3 regions of the Rahnella inusitata genome follow, and region 1 is predicted to be linked to each of the others. Evidence: predicted binding sites of a transcription regulator. Region 1 holds the regulator's gene; each other region holds the start of a gene.

Region 1 (3,282 bases):
GTTACGGGCACCAAACGCCTCCCCTGAATGGGCTTCAATCGCGTAAGCAAAGCCGTCGAGCGCAAAGGCTGTAAAGGTCAGAAGGTTCATCAGAACGGCATTCACCGCAACAATATGGCTGCCGAGCCGCGCACCGAGAATAGTCAGTGAGGCGAAACAGAGCTGGAGTAGCAACGAACGCAGCATGATGTCGCGGTTGAGACTCAGCAACCGGTGCAGGTCACCGCGCCACGATGAGGTCAGCAGCGGGAAAGTGATCCCCCATCGCTTCATCACACGCCAGACAAGATACAGCCCGATGAACAGCGTGAAATACTCCGAACAGGCAGTTGCCGTCGCTGCGCCCTGCACGTTCCAGCCGAGCCCAATCACCAGCCAAAGATCCAGCACGATGTTAAGCAGGTTACCGGCAATGAGTAAAATCACCGGCCCGCGCACGTACTGAATTCCAAGGAGCCAGCCGAGGATCACCAGATTTGCCAGAGAAGCGGGTGCGCTAATCCAGCGGATTTCAATAAACAGCCGCGCCTGTTCCAGCACCGACTGGCTACCGCCGACAATATGGAAAGCCCCTTCCATCAGCGGATGCCTGAACAATAAAATCATCACGCCCGCCAGTACAGCCAGAAGAAAAGGCTGCACAAAAGCACGCGCCAGCAGGACTTTATCTTTCGCACCGAGCGCCTGCGCGGTCATACCGGTGGTACTCATGCGCAGGAACAACAGCATCATGAACAGGAAGGTAGTAATCATCGAACCAACCGCGACGCCGCCCAGATAATCGGGGCTGTCGAGATGACCGATCACCGCCGTATCCACCAGCCCCAGCAGAGGCACGGTGATATTAGAAAAGATCATCGGCAGTGCGAGCATCCAGAGGGCTTTATCGGTCGGGCTCAGAAAAGTGTGTTGAAGCTTTTGCAGAAGGGATTGATGTTGCATAGAGAATCTCATGCCGGAGGTTCAGGATATGCCTAAAATGACATCGCCCCGTCAGGGGCGATGATGCGAAATTCTTTCGATTAACGTCCTGAACCGTTTACTACGTCAGAGGGGGGAGACGCAGAAAATCTGTTCAGGTTGACCAAAATAATTCGAGTTGCAGGAAGGCGGCAAGCAAGCGAATCCCGAATCGCTGACTTTAGGTCAGTGATTCGGATGTACGCCCGTAGCCAACGCATCTGCAGCTCGAAGTATGACGGTCAATTAAATCCAGTCGCCGTTACGGATAACACCGACCGCTAAACCTTCAATGCTGAAGTTCTGTTCACGCAGGTCAACAACAATAGGCTGGAACTCGCTGTTTTCCGGCAGTAAATGCACAACGGTGCCCTGTTTTTTCAGGCGTTTTACCGTCACTTCATCGTCGATACGCGCGACGACAACCTGGCCATTACGCACGTCCTGCGTTTTGTGAACGGCAAGCAGATCGCCATCCAGAATACCGATATCGCGCATCGACATACCGCTGACACGCAGCAGGAAATCCGCGCTCGGTTTAAACATCGCGGGATCGACCTGATAGTGTCCTTCGATGTGTTGCTGAGCCAGCAGAGGTTCACCGGCGGCTACACGGCCAATAAGCGGTAAACCTTCTTCTTCTTCCATCAGCAGACGGATACCGCGCGAAGCTCCGGAGACAATCTCAATGACGCCTTTGCGCGCCAGAGCTTTCAGGTGTTCTTCCGCAGCATTCGGGGAACGGAACCCAAGACGAGCGGCAATCTCCGCGCGGGTTGGTGGCATACCCGTAGTGGAGATATGATCGCGAATCAGGTCATAGACCTCTTGTTGTCTGGTCGTTAAAGCTTTCATTCCGCCCCCTGGTTGTTTATACAGTCTAGCTGTGAGTATATACAGCTATACGAGCAATGAAAACCTAAGATTGAATAAAAACAGTGCATAAGCGCGATTCCTGGAATACAGATTCCAAATCAGAACCATCGCGGCCAAAAGATGCTGACCCAGACAAAAATCGCCAATATGATGGTCAACAGCACGGCAGCAGAGCCGATATCTTTGGCACGCCCGGAGAGCACGTGAAACTCAGGGCCGATGCGGTCGATAGCGCATTCCACGGCGCTGTTGAGCAGTTCCACCACGCACACCAGGACCACGGAACCGATTAGCAGGATACGTTCGATGCTGCTCACATCGAACCAGAAAGAGAGCAAAATTAATGGGATAGCCGCACTGGCTTCCTGTCGGAAGGCCGCTTCATTTTGCCATGCTGCTTTCAGCCCTTTCCATGAGTATCCGGCTGCTTTATAAATTCGGGTAAATCCAGTGACTTGGTTCGCCATTCTGTTACTGATCCTTGAGGGGTAGTCCTTCGGGTGTTTGATGCATTTTAGCGGTTTAATGGTCTCTCATCACCACAGATCTCATTTGAGCTTTCTGGTATCCTTGCGGCGAAATGGCTAACAAGAGGCTTCACGTTTTTATGTCAGGTTGGCGTAGACTTTATTACACATTATTGAATTTACCGCTTTCATTGCTGGTAAAGAGCAAAGTCATACCTACAGATCCGGTGACCGAGTTGCACTTAGACCCGACGCGCCCGATCCTGTACGTATTACCTTATAACTCCAAAGCAGATTTGCTGACCCTGCGTGCGCAGTGTCTTGCCCAAAATTTGCCCGACCCTCTGATTCCGCTGGATATCGACGGCACGCTGCTGCCAAGCCATGTGTTTATCGCTGAAGGCCCGCGCGTGTTTTCGTATTACACGCCGAAGCAGGAATCCGTAAAGCTGTTCCACGACTATCTGGATCTGCATCGCAATAATCCGGATTTAGATATTCAGATGTTGCCGGTCTCGGTAATGTTCGGACGTGCACCGGGCCGCGAAGGTCAGGATACACCGCACCTGCGCGTGCTGAACGGCATTCAGAAATTCTTCGCCGTGTTGTGGCTTGGCCGCGACAGTTTTGTTCGCTTCTCCAATACGGTATCGCTGCGTTATATGGCGACCGAGCACGGTACGGATAAAACTATCGCGCAAAAGCTCGCCCGTGTGGCGCGAATGCATTTCTCACGCCTGCGTCTGGCAGCAGTCGGCCCGCGTCTGCCTGCCCGCCAGGATTTATTCAATAAGCTGCTGGCCTCGAAAGCCATCGAAAAAGCCATTGAAGATGAAGCGCGCAGCAAAAAGATTTCCCACGAAAAAGCCCAGCAAAACGCTATCGCGCTGATGGAAGAGATCGCCGCGAACTTCTCTTATGAAGCCGTGCGCCTTTCCGACCGCGTGCTGAGCTGGACGTGGAACCGCCTGTATAAAGG
Region 2 (3,282 bases), 2.1 Mb from region 1:
AGGGTATCAATGAATACCAGAACGCGAGGGCCTTTATCCGCATCATCTTTCACCAGTTGCAGGGCAGCAACGCCCACAAATGCGGCAAAGATCACCACGCTGATGATTGATGTCGGACTTGCACCGGTCAGATCAGCAAACGGGTTCTTAGGTATAAAGGAAAGGATTAGCTGTGGAACGCTCAGGTCCGCTACTTTGCCGACATAGTTAGACTGAATGGCGGTAAGACGCGCGGTTTCCTGCGTACCCTGTACCAGACCTTCCGCGGTCAGGCCAAACAGACCTGTCACAAAGATACCGACCAGTGAGGCGATAAGCGTGGTAAACAGCAGAGTGCCGATGGTCAGGAAACTGATTTTGCCCAATGAGGACGCGTTATGTAATTTCGCGACCGCACTTAAAATAGAGACGAACACCAGCGGCATCACGATCATTTGCAGTAACTGCACATAACCATTACCGACGATGTTAAACCAGGTAATCGACGTTTTCAGAACCGGGTCATCAGAGCCGTAAATCAGCTGCAGCGCCAGACCAAAAACCACACCGAGCCCCAGACCAGCCAGGACTTTTTTTGCCAGACTCCACTGCTTGTGACGGGTTTGCGCCAGCAGTATAAGCAAAGCAACAAAAACCACTACGTTAAGAACGAGCGGAAGATTCATACCAAACTCCAGACTTATAGTTTTATATTTTAAACGGGTGTTCCAAAAAGGATTGCACCATCCCATAGCGTTGGAGTGAAGAATATCAGTTTGGGTGGCCGATCATTTATATCCAAAAAGAATGCATTATAACTTTTTGGTGATATTCGTATTAATTATCGCCGGATTGCCGCTATTTTATTCTAATCAGATAAACAGTTTCAGCAGATGATTAAATATCTCGGGATTGATTGCACCAATGATGGGCGTCCAGTCGGGCCAGAACAGCGTAAATCCGACCAGCATCAGGCAAAGCGTGCGTTCCAGCTGATTGCCTTTCTGACTGTTAATGATCGGCAAGCGAAAACGCCAGCGGCACGGCCAGAGCAGAGGAACACCCGCTGGCGTCAGCATATCGGCAAGAATATGGCTAAGGTAGCCAATGACCATGGCATGAAAGGCATCAGCCGGGATAACCCAGTCGTGGGGGAAATGGGTACGTAAAAGGAAAATACCGCCGATGACCGCCAGCAGGCTGTGCGTAAAGCCGCGATGTCCGAAAGCGCGGGCAATCGGATGGGAAATCCATTTCAGGCGCTGGCCTATCAGTGATTTCGGGTGATCAATGTCCGGCAGCAGGCACGTCAGCAAAGACCCTGGGATAATATGCCACCAGTCGCCGTGCGCCAGCTCGGGTGAGAGCTGCGCCTTCTTGGCAAATACCGCACAGGCGATAGAAAAAATGAGGTGGCCTTCCGCCGTCATGACGCGTCCGAACTGGATAACTGTTATTTTATCCAGTATAAGTGAAACTGTCACAATCTTGGAAGCGGAACCCTGTAACTAATTGTCAACGGATTGATTAAATAGGAAAAGGCGTATAAAAATACGCCTTAAAATTGTCACGTATCAATCTCAACGTGCCAGCCAGCCACCGTCGACGGCGATGGTGTAGCCATTCACATAATCCGAAGCTTTTGAGGACAGGAAAACCACTGGCCCCATCACGTCTTCCGGCAAGCCCCAGCGACCCGCCGGGATACGGTCGAGAATCTCTTTGCTACGCTCACCGTCCGCGCGAAGTTGCTCAGTATTATTGGTCGCCATGTACCCCGGCGCTATCGCATTCACGTTGACGTTATGCTTCGCCCATTCATTGGCCATCAGCCGCGTAAGGCCCATCACCGCACTTTTCGACGCGGTGTAGGAAGGCACACGTATTCCGCCCTGATAGGACAGCATCGACGCGATGTTAATGATCTTGCCACCGTTACCTTGTTTGATGAACTGTTTCGCGACGGCTTGTGACATAAAGAACAGCGTTTTGCTGTTGACGTTCATGACGTCGTCCCAGTTCTTTTCACTGAATTCGATAGCATCCTCACGGCGAATAATCCCGGCGTTATTCACCAGAATGTCGATATGACCAAATTCGCTGACCGCTTTTTCTATCAGTCCAGTAATCCCCTGAATGCTGCTTAGATCGGCACGCAGATCGAGGAAGCGACGGCCTGTTGCGATGATTTTTTCAGCTGTTTCACCTGGTTCCGACACATTGATGCCGACAATATCGCAGCCCGCCTGCGCCAGTCCGAGCGCCATTCCTTGCCCAAGGCCGGTGTTACAACCGGTCACGATGGCAACTTTGCCAGTTAATTCAAACGCATTGAGGATCATAATCAGAGTCTCTTTTGCAACGGCACATTCGCCTGAAAGATTGGAAGGCTCCGCCGTGATGTGGCGGAGTCACTGGATTAGCGAATTTCGCTGACTTTGACGTGATCCATGTCGTCGAATACCTGGTTTTCACCGACCATACCCCAGATAAAGGTATAGTTTTTCGTTCCCACGCCCGCATGAATTGACCAGCTAGGAGAAATCACCGCCTGCTCGTTGTGAACGAGCAGATGACGCGTTTCCTGTGGTTGCCCCATCATGTGGAAGACCGCAGTTTCTTCTTCCATATTGAAATAGAAATACACTTCCATACGGCGCTCATGGGTATGGCACGGCATGGTATTCCACAGGCTGCCTTCTTCCAGTTTGGTCAGCCCCATGGTCAGCTGGCAGGTTTCCAGAACGTCCGGCACGATGAATTTATTGATGGTGCGGCGGTTGCTGGTGGCGGCATCGCCGATGGTTTGCGGAGAGGCTTCTGCCAGCGTGATTTTTTTGTTCGGGAAAGTGGTGTGAGCCGGAGCGCTGTTGTAGTAAAACTTGGCCGGTTTAGCGGCATCGATGCTGCTGAATTCAACCCGTTTTGCGCCTTTGCCGACGTACAGCGCTTCTTCGTGACCAATTTCATAAGTTGTGCCATCGACAACAATGACGCCCGGCCCGCCGACATTGATCACTCCCAACTCACGGCGCTCAAGAAAATAGCTCACGCCGAGCTGTTTACCGACTTCATCCCCGACAGAGACGGTTTTTTCAGCTGGCATCACGCCACCAACAATAATGCGGTCGATGTGGCTGTACGTCATGGTGTAGGCATTTCTCTCGAAGATCTTTTCAATGAGAAATTCGCGGCGTAACTCAGCGGTATTAAGGGTTTTAGCGTGGTCGCTGTGGATGCTTTGACGAACTTGCATGTCGTGCCTCTCGTGCGTTGTGATGTGCATATAAAGGAGGACTTGCC
Region 3 (3,282 bases), on a different contig from region 1:
GCAGCTGAGGAGAAAACACCACTCCGCCGCGCTTTTGCGCGCCCTGCCCGTCAGCGTCTCCAGTCCGATTATCCCTTTGCATAACAGCATCAATGACATGGTTCTCTCCACAAATCATCCGGCACGCCGGAGGGCTTCAGTCTTTTTTCAGCATGCGTTTGAAATTAGTTCGGGCCTGCCCTTCCCCTTCCGTACTGCCGGTGGGTTCCGGGAGCACTGAGGGGGCAGGCACCTGGCCAGCGCAGGCGGCAATGACTTCCTGAATGCTGGCCGTCGTGGGCTGCCATCCCGTCGTTTGCTGAATAATACCCACCAGCTGATCGGCGGTCAGCTGGCCATCGAACAGCATGGACAACAGATAAGGCAGACGCTTATCCAGCTGGTATAACGCGCTTCCGCCCACGATCGCCGCCCGGAAAAAATCACCACGGGTGCGCAGGGGAACTGACTCGATAATCTCCATCGCCCTGGCATCCTGACTGTCGTCTTCAGGGTGCAAATAGACGGTCAGTTTCTTACGTTTGTCGGTCACGGATAGCGCTCCTTGGAATTAAAGTAAAACAAGTTCGCGAACCAACGCCGTCTGGGGTTCATTGACCACCACAATACGGTCGGGGGCCAGTTTCCAGGCACGGCGCACGGCAGCCTCAATCAGCGACGCCCCGCCCCCCACCAGCCAAACCCGGTTCACCTGGCGATACGCCGACAGCTCATTGACCACCCGTTCCCCGAGTCGCTCGATGGACGAACTTATCATGTCCAGCACATAGTCCACTTTTGACTCATCGTTGACAACTGTGGCGGCAAACTCGCGGTCATGCCGTCGCTGTATCAGTTGATCGGCCACAAAGGCGCTGGTGTCGCTGTTGGCCATACGCAGTGCCGTGAGTGTGGCCTGTGTCACCATCGATACCCCGATCGTAGAATTGCCCTGAATGGCACTGACATCTTCAAACTGCCCCACCAGAACACCGGCATCGAGCGTCGTTCCCCCCAGATCAATCACAAGCGAGGTTTCCAGCGCCCCTACCCCTGCACGTTCCAGCGGCGATATCACGGCAGGCAACGATTCCGGCATGACGTCAACATGCGCGATGGTGAAGGTTTCGCGCTTGTTCAGCGTTACCGGCCGCAGCAGATTGTCAATTTTACGCTGTATGTTGACGTCATTGTGCTGACAGTCGCTGGTGTAGAACTCACTGATAGGTAAGGTGACCGTCAGGCTTACCGACTGTGGCGGCAGGCCACTGGTGAGCAGTGCATGATGTACGGCCAGCAAATTGGTGTCGCCATACTGATATTCAATGTTGGTGGTATTGATCGCCTGATGGCTGACGCTGTCAAAGGAGTACTTCAGCCCGTCAATTTCATAGTTGTACGTTTCACTGCTGCCGATCCCGGCGACCTTCCACCCCGCTTTAAACGAATTCGGCGAGACAGAGGTACAGATTTCATCGCCGTCCCGCCAGGCCAGTTTTACGTTCGTCGAACCGTCGTCACAACCCATCTTTTTCATGACACACCCTTATATTTACTCAATTAGAGTAAATATAATACCCCAAAAAGGACTAATGGCAATTAATAATACTCATTATGAGTATTATTAAATCGTCAAAAAGGGATTTATTTGCGGTGAAATGCATTTTGTTCAAAGAATGTTCCCACGAATTATTTCCGCCTGAGAAAACAGAGAGCTAGTTAAAAGAAGCCATACGGCGCTTGCAAGTCTGATTTTTCACAACAATAATACTGTAATTATATACAGTGTTATTGAAAGGAGTTGCCATGCTACATATCACTCCCGTCGCCGTTGATCCGGTGAAGGTTTCGTTGCCCCTGTTTATTGAACGATGCCCCGCCGGTTTTCCCAGCCCTTGTGCCGACTACGCTGACGCAGAACTGGATCTGAACGATTACTGTATAAAGAAAAAATCCTCCACGTTCTTCGTCCGGGCGATTGGAAATTCGATGACCGATATCGGTTTGCACAGCGGTGATCTGATGGTCGTAGATAAGGCAGAAGAGGCACATCATGGTGACATTGTGATAGCGGAGATAGACGGTGAATTCACGGTAAAGAGACTGTTACTGACACCTCGCCCCGGGCTTCAGGCCATGAACCCTAACTTTCCGACAATCTATCCGGAGGACTTGCAGATTTTTGGAGTCGTGATGGCTTTTGTGCATAAAACCCGGGGCGGTGAATGATGTTTGCCCTGGCGGACGTAAATTCATTTTATGCAAGCTGCGAAGCGGTTCTTAACCCAAAACTTCGCGACAAACCATTGATAATATTGAGCAATAATGATGGTTGTTGCGTGGCGCGATCCGCAGCAGCCAAAAAATTAGGCATAAAAATGGGCATGCCGTGGTTTCAGATCCAGCAGATGTCGTTCCCTGAGAAGGTGTACGCGTTCTCCAGCAACTATTCCTTATATCACTCATTTTCCCAACGGGTGATGAGTCATTTAGAGGAACTTTCGCCACGCGTGGAGCAATACAGCGTCGATGAAATGTTTATTGATATCAGAAGCATCGATAACTGCATGGATTTTGAAACCTTTGGCCACCAGCTGCGCGCCCACGTTCTGAAGGGAACTGGCCTGACAATCGGTGTAGGGATGGGACCCGGCAAAGTTTTGGCCAAAGCCGCTCAGTGGGCCTCGAAGGAATGGCCACAATTTAAGGGTGTACTGGCTCTTACGCCGGGTAATCCCCGGCGGACTGAAAAATTGTTATCGCTGATGCCCGTTCAGGAAGTCTGGGGCTGCGGAAGCCGGATTTCAAAAAAGCTAAACCTGATGGGTATTCACACTGCCCTGCAGCTCGCTCGCGCGAATCCCACTTTTATCAGGAAGAACTTTAGCGTTGTCCTGGAAAGGATATGTCGGGAACTGAAGGGCGAAAGCTGTATCAGCCTGGAGGAAGCCCCGCCCGCCAAACAGCAAATTATCTGCAGCCGCTCTTTCGGCGAGAGGATCACAACCTATGAGGCTATGCATCAGGCCGTCTGCCAGTATGCCGAACGGGCAGCGGAAAAGCTCAGGGGTGAACATCAGTACTGCAGGCATATTTCCGTTTTCGTGAAAACATCACCTTTCGCAGCCAACGAAATCTATTACAGCAACGTGGCCTCTGAAAAGCTCACCACACCGACACGAGACACCCGCGATATTATAGCGGCCGCAATGAAGGCGCTCGATCGCATCTGGGACAATGGCCGCCGGTACGCAAAGGCCGGAATCATGCTCAATGATTTCACACCAAACGGTGTGTCACAGT

Evidence for each region. Region 1 encodes LexA, which represses DNA repair genes until DNA is damaged. Its sites were predicted from a motif close to TNCTGTATGTACATACAGNA; they were not measured.
Region 2: I2123_RS10180 (metal-dependent hydrolase) is a predicted target of LexA. The motif match lies at 1,428-1,447, and genes of this name have one in related genera.
Region 3: umuD (translesion error-prone DNA polymerase V autoproteolytic subunit) is a predicted target of LexA. The motif match lies at 1,748-1,767, and genes of this name have one in related genera.

What each region holds. Positions count from the first base shown of each region.
Region 1 is NZ_CP065024.1:20,357-23,638, forward strand. It holds gene dinF (MATE family efflux transporter DinF) at 1-942, opposite strand, end outside; gene lexA (transcriptional repressor LexA) at 1,207-1,815, opposite strand; gene I2123_RS00115 (diacylglycerol kinase) at 1,935-2,303, opposite strand; gene plsB (glycerol-3-phosphate 1-O-acyltransferase PlsB) at 2,444-3,282, shown strand, end outside.
Region 2 is NZ_CP065024.1:2,165,801-2,169,082, forward strand. It holds gene I2123_RS10175 (L-cystine transporter) at 1-665, opposite strand, end outside; gene I2123_RS10180 (metal-dependent hydrolase) at 852-1,409, opposite strand; gene kduD (2-dehydro-3-deoxy-D-gluconate 5-dehydrogenase KduD) at 1,560-2,321, opposite strand; gene kduI (5-dehydro-4-deoxy-D-glucuronate isomerase) at 2,399-3,235, opposite strand.
Region 3 is NZ_CP065026.1:84,190-87,471, forward strand. It holds gene I2123_RS25015 (hypothetical protein) at 1-99, opposite strand, end outside; gene I2123_RS25020 (plasmid partitioning/stability family protein) at 137-532, opposite strand; gene parM (plasmid segregation protein ParM domain-containing protein) at 551-1,516, opposite strand; gene umuD (translesion error-prone DNA polymerase V autoproteolytic subunit) at 1,786-2,208, shown strand; gene umuC (translesion error-prone DNA polymerase V subunit UmuC) at 2,208-3,282, shown strand, end outside.